3 regions of the Xenorhabdus bakwenae genome follow, and region 1 is predicted to be linked to each of the others. Evidence: riboswitches for the same ligand, from Rfam matches in the RefSeq annotation. Region 1 holds a riboswitch; each other region holds the start of a gene.
The links. Region 1 has a riboswitch for thiamine pyrophosphate ahead of thiD (bifunctional hydroxymethylpyrimidine kinase/phosphomethylpyrimidine kinase). Riboswitches for the same ligand answer to the same signal wherever they lie in the genome.
Positions count from the first base shown of each region.

Region 2: it holds a riboswitch for thiamine pyrophosphate, as region 1 does, so the genes downstream of both, thiB (thiamine ABC transporter substrate binding subunit) here and thiD (bifunctional hydroxymethylpyrimidine kinase/phosphomethylpyrimidine kinase) in region 1, are expected to answer to the same signal.
Region 3: it holds a riboswitch for thiamine pyrophosphate, as region 1 does, so the genes downstream of both, thiC (phosphomethylpyrimidine synthase ThiC) here and thiD (bifunctional hydroxymethylpyrimidine kinase/phosphomethylpyrimidine kinase) in region 1, are expected to answer to the same signal.

Region 1 covers NZ_CP119194.1:502,540-505,819, forward strand. Annotated here, with positions in the region: gene PXH59_RS03010 (amino acid permease) at 1-222, shown strand, start outside; gene cspE (transcription antiterminator/RNA stability regulator CspE) at 1,011-1,220, shown strand; TPP riboswitch at 1,343-1,435, shown strand; gene thiD (bifunctional hydroxymethylpyrimidine kinase/phosphomethylpyrimidine kinase) at 1,480-2,277, shown strand; gene fbaB (class I fructose-bisphosphate aldolase) at 2,335-3,280, opposite strand, start outside.
Region 2 covers NZ_CP119194.1:2,406,127-2,409,406, reverse strand. Annotated here, with positions in the region: gene thiP (thiamine/thiamine pyrophosphate ABC transporter permease ThiP) at 1-418, opposite strand, end outside; gene thiB (thiamine ABC transporter substrate binding subunit) at 394-1,380, opposite strand; TPP riboswitch at 1,542-1,646, opposite strand; gene rppH (RNA pyrophosphohydrolase) at 1,763-2,293, shown strand; gene ptsP (phosphoenolpyruvate--protein phosphotransferase) at 2,303-3,280, shown strand, end outside.
Region 3 covers NZ_CP119194.1:3,301,366-3,304,645, forward strand. Annotated here, with positions in the region: gene thiC (phosphomethylpyrimidine synthase ThiC) at 1-1,381, opposite strand, end outside; TPP riboswitch at 1,528-1,652, opposite strand; gene nudC (NAD(+) diphosphatase) at 1,816-2,583, shown strand; gene hemE (uroporphyrinogen decarboxylase) at 2,690-3,280, shown strand, end outside.

The DNA.
Region 1 (3,280 bases):
TTGAAATTCCGTTCAGCTAAAGATAAAGAAGGTGTCAAGACGAAATTTCAGGCACTGTGGTATCCATTTGGAAACTACCTGTGTTTAGTATTCCTGGCATTCATTCTTGTTATTATACTAACGATGCCCCCAATTCGTATTTCAGTCATCTTGATGCCGTTTTGGATTGGTGTCTTATGGATTGGTTATTTGATTGTTCGCTCAAAGAAAGCCAAGAGATAAGCAGATTAGTTGCTAATCCACGCCATGTTTTTTCAGCCGGGTATTATGCCCGGCTGATTGTCAGTGATAAATAATGCATTACCGTTATTTTATGTAACTAAATGCCATTCTCTGGTGAATTCTATTTTTAATAAAATATTATTTCTGTATTTTCTCCATAATACAGAATAAGAATGTTTATACTCTTTTTTTGACAATGTAGTTTTATTTTAAACGCTAACTACTCCGGCGAAATGCACTTCATGAAATCAATAAATCGTATGAGGATGATCATACGGATGAATAGTAAAAAGTCATCCCACAAATATTATAATTGAACAATATTTAATAAAGGACAAACAAAAAGTAAGCTGATTACATGTAAAGCGGCTATATTGTACGTTCAAAAATAATAAGTGAGATTAACCATAATTTTTACAGCTACCTAAAATGAATTTTGTATAACAATAACTCTCTGGCCTACACCATAACTGATAGGTAAAACAGTATTATATATTAGTCTTATTAAAGATATTGTTTTGGGTGAATTTTTCTTTTTACGTTTATTCATGGGGTTATGCGACTTAAAGGTTATTGAGTAATTTCAAATCGGAATGTGAATTTAGAGTTTTAAATATGTGCGTTGTCTCCAGCACCTGAAAAAAATGGCTTGCGATTATATAAAGAGTATGTGATAAAACACATGGGTAAACGAAGTAAAGTTCTGTTAATAAATAACAGTAACTAATACTGGTTTGTTTATTTTGATGCCAATAGGCGAATAAAGTGAGTCAAAGGAAATTTTTGAAATGGCAAAAATCACTGGTACTGTGAAGTGGTTCAACGAGTCTAAAGGTTTTGGTTTTATTACTCCATCTAATGGTAGCAAAGATGTATTTGTACATTTTTCTGCTATTACGAAAGATGGGTTTAAAACATTGTCTGAAGGCCAACAAGTTGAGTTTGAAATTCAGGATGGTCCTAAAGGTCCTGCTGCTGCAAACGTTAAAACTTTATAGTAATAAATTTAATTTAGCGGCTATCTGATTGCTGGTTAAATCTATTTATCGTTAGTTTAGTTTTATTATCTGGCGATAACCTATTGCAAATATCACTCTATTGGGATACTAATAGAGTGATTTTTTTTGACTCGGGGCGTTCTTTATTGAACTGAGAAGTACCCGTATTCCCTGATCTGGATAATGCCAGCGTAGGGAAGTCATGGTATCTCTTATTCCGATACCCGCTTTTCTTTAGCTGGTGGCAGGAATCACCATAATGAGAATTAACTCACTGACTATCGCAGGAACCGATCCCGGCGGTGGTGCCGGCATTCAGGCCGATTTAAAAACCTTTTCTGCGCTTGGAGCCTACGGCACGACAGTTATCACTGCGTTGGTTGCGCAAAATACACTGGGTGTACAATCCGTGTATGAACTTGATCCCCTCTTTGTTGCTGCTCAGTTAGAGTCTGTGCTTTCAGATGTCAGGATTGACAGTGCCAAAATTGGTATGTTGTCGAATGCGGCTAATATCGCTGTAATAGCAGAGTCGTTGCAGCGTTATCCTATTCCTTACATTGTACTGGATACTGTTATGGTAGCGAAAAGCGGTGATCCTTTGTTATCACCAGAGTCTGTTTCCGCAATGGTAGAGCAATTACTGCCGATCGTCTCTTTGATCACCCCTAATTTACCGGAAGCAGCAGCTATATTGAAATGTGATATTGCCAATACTGAAGATGAAATGTTATGGCAGGGGCGTGCATTACGTTCAATGGGATGCCAGACAGTTTTATTGAAAGGCGGACATTTAAATAATGAGGAAAGCCCGGATTGGCTTTTTACCTCGGACGGGGAGTGGCGTTTCAGCGCTCCCAGAGTCAATACACGGCATACTCATGGAACGGGTTGTACTTTATCCGCAGCACTTGCTGCATTACGCCCCCGGTACTCTGATTGGCAAAGTACGTTGCCGGTTGCCAAAACATATTTACAAAAGGCGCTGATGCAGGCGGATAGTTTGCAGGTTGGTCATGGCATTGGGCCAGTCCACCATTTTCATCAATGGTGGTGAATTTTTGAATAATGGGGATGCAAAGATCCCCATTTTGAACGTACTGAATCTAATGGATTAGGCGATGGTAATTTTCTTATCGAGATAAACATCCTGTACGGAGCGGATTAACTCAACGCCCTCTGTCATCGATTTCTTGAACGCTTTGCGGCCAAGGATCAATCCCATTCCCCCGGCACGTTTATTGATAACGGCAGTGCGGACAGAATCACTTAAGTCATTGTTTCCAGAAGCACCACCTGAATTGATTAATCCAGCGCGTCCCATATAACAGTTAGCAATTTGATAACGAACGAGATCAATCGGATGTTCAGAGGTCAAATTGCTATAGACGCGTTTATCCGTGTGCCCGAACCCAATAGCAGTATAACCACCGTTAGTTTCAGCCATTTTTTGTTTAACGATATCAGCGCCGATCGTTGCGGCCAGATGATTCGCCTGGCCGGTTAAATCGGCACTGGTGTGGTAATCAACCCCATCTTTCTTGAAAGCGGAATTACGCAGATAAGCCCATAACACAGTGACCATACCGAGTTCGTGAGCGCGTTCAAAGGCGGCTGAAATTTCTTCTATTTGGCGGCGTGACTCGGGAGAACCATAATAGATTGTTGCACCTACTGCAACGGCACCCATGTTAAATGCCTGTTCGACACTGGCATACAAAGTTTGATCATATTGGGCGGGATAGGTCAACGTTTCATTGTGATTAAGCTTAACCAGAAACGGGATCTTATGGGCATAACGGCGAGAAACAGACGCCAGAACACCGTAAGTTGAAGCAACACAATTACAGCCTGCCTCAATCGCCAGTTCAACGATATTTTTGGGATCAAAATAGAGAGGATTGGTAGCGAAAGAAGCGCTGGCGGAATGTTCAACCCCCTGATCTACCGGCAAAATTGAGAGATAACCCGTACCTGCCAGGCGTCCATGATTCAATAAGGTTTGCATGGAGCGAAGAACAGTATTGGGGCGGTTATTTTCGAGCATGACTCTATCAACG
Region 2 (3,280 bases), 1.9 Mb from region 1:
GTAGCCCATAAGGTGTAAAACGATATTCAACGCCTATCCATTGGGAAAGGTTAGCCAGCCAGCCGGTCTGACCATAAACCGTGAGGATGCCAAACAGGGCAACTAAAACAGGGAGAACCAATGTCATGGCGCATAAGCGCAGAAAGAGAGTCTTGCCTGGAAAACAACGACGGTACAGTGCCCGAGCCAGAAAAATGGCCGGTGTTACCGATAAAACGGCAGAGAGAAATGCCTGCCAGAAGGTGAACAGAATGACATGCCAGAGATAACTGTCATGCAAAAATGCCTGCCAATGGCTTTCAGGTGCATTGAACCACAGCGCCCCGAACGCCGACAGGGCAACCATCATTAACAGGCCGGCGGCAAGAACCCCCGGCAATAACCAACCCGCGATTAACGGCTGACAGCGCTTTGCCATGTACGTATCCATTTTGTACGGTGTTTTGCCACATCATCTGCGTTGAATTGCAGGGATTTCTCAGGAACAGGAAGTTGTTTGAAAACGTCGGGCAAAGGGATATCAATGACAGGATACATCCATTGGGTTGTTGGAATGGCTTGCTGAAATGCCGGAGAAAGCATGAAATTCAAAAAGTTCTGTGCCAGTTCTGGCTGTTTACTTGAGGCTACCTGAGCGGCCACTTCAATTTGCAAGTAATGTCCTTCCTTGAAGATAGCGGCGGCGTAGTTATCTTTTTTCTCTGACATCATGTGATAGCCAGGAGATGTGGTATAGCTCAACACCATATCACCTTCACCTTTCAGAAACAGGCCATAGGCTTCACTCCAGCCTTTAGTCACAGTGAGTGTCTTTGGCGCCACTTTTTGCCACTCCTGAGCGGCTTTGTCGCCATAGAGTTTTTGTATCCAGAGCAATAGCCCTAAACCCGGCGTGCTGGTGCGTGGGTCTTGGTAAATAATCTTCCAATTCTGGGGATTATTGATTAATTCATCCATACTTTGGGGGGGATGAGGTAGGGTATTTTTGTTGTAAATAAAGGCAAAATAACCGTAATCGTAAGGAATAAACGTCGTGTTGTGCCATGCAATGGGTAATTTCAGTTTTGAGGTATCGACGTGACTTGGTGTGAATAATCCGGTTTGTTGAGCGGCTTGAATCAGGTTGTTATCTAACCCCAGTATAATATCTGCGGGTGTTTTTTTGCCTTCCATTCTCAAACGGTTCAGCAAGGAGACGCCATCTTCCAACGCAACCAGTTTCAGTTCACAGCCACATTCGGTTTCAAAGGCTTTTTTGATGGCAGGCCCGGGTCCCCATTCAGAGGCAAATGAATCATAAGTATAAACTGTCAGGGTAGGTTTTGCCTGGCCTGTCTGAGCAAAAACGCTGGTAGCAATAGACAGCAGGCTGATAGCCATAAAGCGGGGAAATAATTTTGTAAACACTTTGCTCTCCTATAATTGCATATATCAATAGTTAGCAATATTGATAATTCTATACATCAATTACTTAATGTTTGTTATTAGCAGATAGCAAAGGATCTGAGAAGGTGCTAAATGAAAATGACATCTATTATATCAATGAGTAGCGTCTCAAATCCCTACGACGGTACTAACCGGTTCAGGTTCGACGGGTTTGTTCTCAGCAGTACTGTTTTGCGACAGCCGCACCCCGTTGAGATAGCGGTATTGTAGAGACTTCGGCTACGTCTGCAAAGTCTAATCATAGAGGTTTACCGCTTGAGATGAGTGTGAAACAATTAGCTATCTTTTTAAATTTGTTATACCGAGAGGTAGTCTGGTGATCGATGATGATGGCTACCGCCCGAATGTAGGAATTGTAATTTGTAATCGCCAAGGGCAAGTTCTGTGGGCTCGCCGTTATGGGCAGCACTCCTGGCAGTTTCCTCAAGGGGGTATCAATCCAGGGGAATCACCAGAGCAGGCAATGTATCGCGAGTTGTTCGAAGAAGTTGGTTTAAATCGCAAAGATGTACGGGTTCTTGCCTCAACCCGGAGTTGGTTGCGTTACAAATTACCCAAACGTTTGGTGCGTTGGGATACAAAGCCTGTTTGTATTGGGCAAAAGCAACGTTGGTTTTTATTACAGTTATTGTGTAATGAAGCGGATATTAATGTGCAGCGCAGTAAGACACCGGAATTTGATGGTTGGCGTTGGGTCAGTTATTGGTATCCTGTCCGGCAGGTCGTTTCTTTTAAACGCGATGTCTATCGCCGCGTGATGAAAGAATTCTCTTTTATTGTGATGTCAACGCAGGAGCCGGCTTCATTATTCCATTCACCTTATTTACATCGTCGTAGAAAAAGTTAGGTTATTGCTATGCTCATGCGCTTACGGGAAATTGTTGAAAAGGTTGCAATGGCAGCTAATTTATCTGAAGCGCTTGAGTTATTGGTCAATGAAACGTGCCGGGCAATGAACACGGATGTCTGCTCTATTTATTTGGCGGATCATCAGCGGCAATGTTATTACCTGATGGCAACCAAGGGGTTGAGAAAACCCAGGGGGCAAGCAATTAGTCTCGCCTTTGATGAAGGTGTCGTGGGGCAAGTTGGGCGTTTATCCGAATTAATTAATCTCGCTGATGTCCGTGATCATCCCAGTTTTAAATATATTCCCCAGGTAAGAGAAGAAAGTCTGCGGGCTTTTTTAGGTGTACCGATTATTTATCGTCGCCAATTGCAGGGAATACTCGTTGTCCAGCAATATGAGCGACGGTTATTTGATGAAAGTGAAGAATCTTTCATGGTGACACTGGCGATGCAACTTGCTGCTGTTCTCGCTCAGGCGCAAACCAAAGGGGTGTTCGGCCAGTATCGCCAGACCCGCATTAAGGGGCTTGCTATTTCTAATGGCATTGTTCTGGCACAGGGATGGCAAGATCGCTCCCAACCTTTGTTGGAACAAGTGACTGAAGCATTGACGCCGGATTATCAGGCTGAACGCTCCAGGCTGACTTTGGCGCTTGAAGAAGCCACTGCGGAATGCCGTCGTATCAGCAAGCGCTTTACTGCCAGTTCACAGAAAGAAAGCGCCGCCATTTTTGATCTCTATTCCCATTTATTAAATGATCCTCAACTCAAGCGGGATCTGTTTTGTGCCGTTGATAACGGTTTTGTAGCGGAATGGGCGATTAAAACGGTGATTGAAAAATATGCGGAACAGTTTGCCAGCTTGCAAGATCTTTATATGCGCGAGAGGGCATCGGATCTGCGGGCGCTCGGTCAGCGGGTGTTGTTTCATCTGAATGGTTCCTCTACGGGGAGCAGGCAGTGGCCAGCGCGTTTTATACTGGTT
Region 3 (3,280 bases), 1.2 Mb from region 1:
TTGGGATATGCCCGGGTCCTTCAATCATGACCTGAGCATCGTACTCCCATGCGATCCTGGTCAGCTCGCCAAGAGTATACAATTCTGCGAATTGGGCTTCGTCATTGGCATCCTGAATTGAGCCAGGACGCAACCCATCCCCCAAAGAGAGGGAGACGTCATAGGCCGCACAAATTTCACAGATTTCGCGGAAGTGGGTGTAGAGGAAATTTTCTTGGTGATGGGAAAGGCACCACTTCGCCATAATTGAGCCGCCACGGGAAACAATACCGGTCAGGCGTTTGGCGGTCATCGGGACATAACGTAGCAGCACGCCAGCATGAATAGTGAAATAATCCACGCCTTGTTCGGCCTGTTCCAGCAAGGTATCGCGGAACATTTCCCATGTCAGGTTTTCTGCGATGCCGTTGACCTTTTCCAGTGCCTGATAAATCGGGACAGTACCAATGGGAACCGGGCTATTGCGTAGTATCCATTCGCGGGTTTCGTGGATGTAGCGTCCGGTGGAGAGATCCATCACGGTATCTGCGCCCCAGCGGGTAGACCAGATCAGTTTTTCCACCTCTTCTTCAATAGAGGAGGTGACGGAGGAGTTACCGATATTGGCATTCACTTTCACCAGAAAATTGCGACCAATAATCATCGGTTCAGATTCAGGATGATTAATGTTGGCGGGAATAATCGCACGGCCGGCAGCAACTTCCTGACGGACAAATTCGGCTGTGATGTTTTCCGGTAAGTTGGCACCGAAACTTTGCCCTGCATGTTGCTGGCGCAAGACTTCACTGCGAATGCGCTCGCGCCCCATATTTTCACGCAAGGCGATAAATTCCATTTCTGGTGTGATGATCCCCTGGCGTGCATAGTGCAATTGGGTGACACACTTACCCTGCCTGGATTTCAGTGGATGTGGACGATGGTGAAAGCGCAGGTGATCCAATCCGGCATCAGCAAGGCGTTGTTGGGTAAAATCAGAACTGAGGGCTGAAACAGGTTCGGTATCATTGCGTTCATCAATCCACGGCTGGCGGATCTTAGGTAAACCCTTCCTTACATCCAGTATGGCAGCAGGATCGCCATAAGAGCCGGAAGTGTCATAAACCGGGACAGGTTCGTTTGCCTCAAATTGGGGATTTTCTTTCGTGCCCCCAATGAATGTGGGAGAAAGTTGGATTTCACGCATAGGAACCTGAATATCTTGGCGTGAGCCTTCAAGGTAAATGCGCTTTGAATTGGGAAAAGTCACCCCTTGAACGGAATGGATAAATGCTTGTGCCGCATCTCTTTGAACCTTACGTGGCCTCGCTGGATGGGCTTTAGGCGAGATATCAGCCGTTGGAATAACCGTATTCGAAATAACGATATTGTTGGACTTAGACATAGCAAATTCCTGACTGTGTTATCGCCTGTCTCATTGTTGATCAGGCTTAAGTTGAGAAAATTGCTTGTCTGGAGCTCGCAGGGAGTAATGGTTGGGGCTGATTGGTATTTGTACATGATTGCATAAATGTACAAAATACTGGCAGCGGAGTGATTACTCTTGTTCCCTTCGCGGGTATTAGCCCGATCAGGTTCTGCGGATCCCGAATTAACGGTCTCAGCCTGTGTCCATCGTGATATACGTTGAACGCTAGGCACTCCGACAAGAAAAAACACCCCAAAGTATAAAGGGGATTGTGAAAACTACAACCCCGTTTTTGGGCGCATTTGTTTTGACATTACTGTGACGCCTATTTAAGAAGAGTATTCACCAGTGCGGTTACTATAACGAGATTGAAGACGTCATAAATCACATAACCCATGATGGAACAGATTATGCAACAAAAACTGACAGGTAGAGAACAAGGCTGGTGGATTGTCAGTCTTGAGAATCGGGTTTGGCTACCACAAGGAGAGTTACCTTTAGGTACGGCCGGTCAATGGTCATTGCAAGGCCATATGGCAAAACCCATCGGTGAGTGGTTGGGGGAGACGGTCTGGTTGGTTCGTCAGAAAATGGCTTCAGATATGTCCTCTCCCCGTTTAATTGCTGATCGGGATGCTAAGTTATTTCAGTTGGTTGGGCGTGGTGTTCAATTGGCTGAGTTTTATCGTTCACATCACTATTGTGGTTACTGTGGTCATGAGATGCAGCATAGCCAGCGTGAATGGGCTTGTTTGTGCCACCACTGCCATGAACATTATTATCCACAAATTGCACCCAGCATCATTGTCGGTATTCGCCGTGATGACCATATCTTGCTGGCACAACACCAGCGTCACCGTAATGGGATTCATACCGTGCTGGCCGGTTTTGTTGAAGTGGGGGAAACGCTGGAGGAGACTGTGCATCGTGAAGTGATGGAAGAGAGCGGGATTACGATCCGTAATTTGCGTTATGTCGCCTCCCAGCCGTGGCCTTTCCCGAATTCATTGATGGTAGGCTTTCTGGCCGATTATGAGAGCGGTGAAATCAATATTGACCCCGCTGAACTGATCAGTGCAGATTGGCACCGTTATGATAATCTTCCCTTGATTCCTCCCCCTGATACGATTGCCCGCCGTTTAATTGAAGATACGGTGGCGTTATGCCGTCATCAGTAATCATCACGTTATGGGAGGTTATGCCAGAAGTTCAATTTCAGGCATGTTAAACTGCGCCAGTTTTTTCGTGTGTTTGTCGTGCATAAATTAATCAAGGGAGCTTGTCATGAATGAGTTGAAAAACGACCGCTATCTGCGTGCCTTATTGCGTCAGCCCGTCGATATCACCCCGGTATGGATGATGCGTCAGGCCGGTCGATATTTACCTGAATATAAAGCTACGCGTCAGGCGGCGGGAAATTTCATCTCGTTATGTAAAAACACCGAATTGGCTTGTGAAGTGACTCTCCAGCCCTTACGCCGCTTTCCGCTGGATGCCGCTATCCTGTTTTCTGATATTTTGACTATTCCTGATGCGATGGGATTAGGGCTGTATTTTGAAACGGGAGAAGGGCCACGTTTTCATTCTCCGATTCAGAATCATGCTGATGTAGAAAAATTGCCTGAGCCTGATCCCGAACTGGAGTTAGGCTATGTTATGGATGCCGTGCGGGCTATTCGTAAGGCATTGGCAGGACAAGTGCCTTTGATCGGGTTTTCTGGTAGCCCGTGGACATTGGCCACATATATGGTTGAAGGCGGAAGCAGTAAGGCTTTCACCAAAATTAAGGCCATGATGTATGCGGAGCCTGCTACATTGCATATGTTACTGGATAAATTGGCAAACAGCGTTATTTTATATCTGAATGCGCAAATA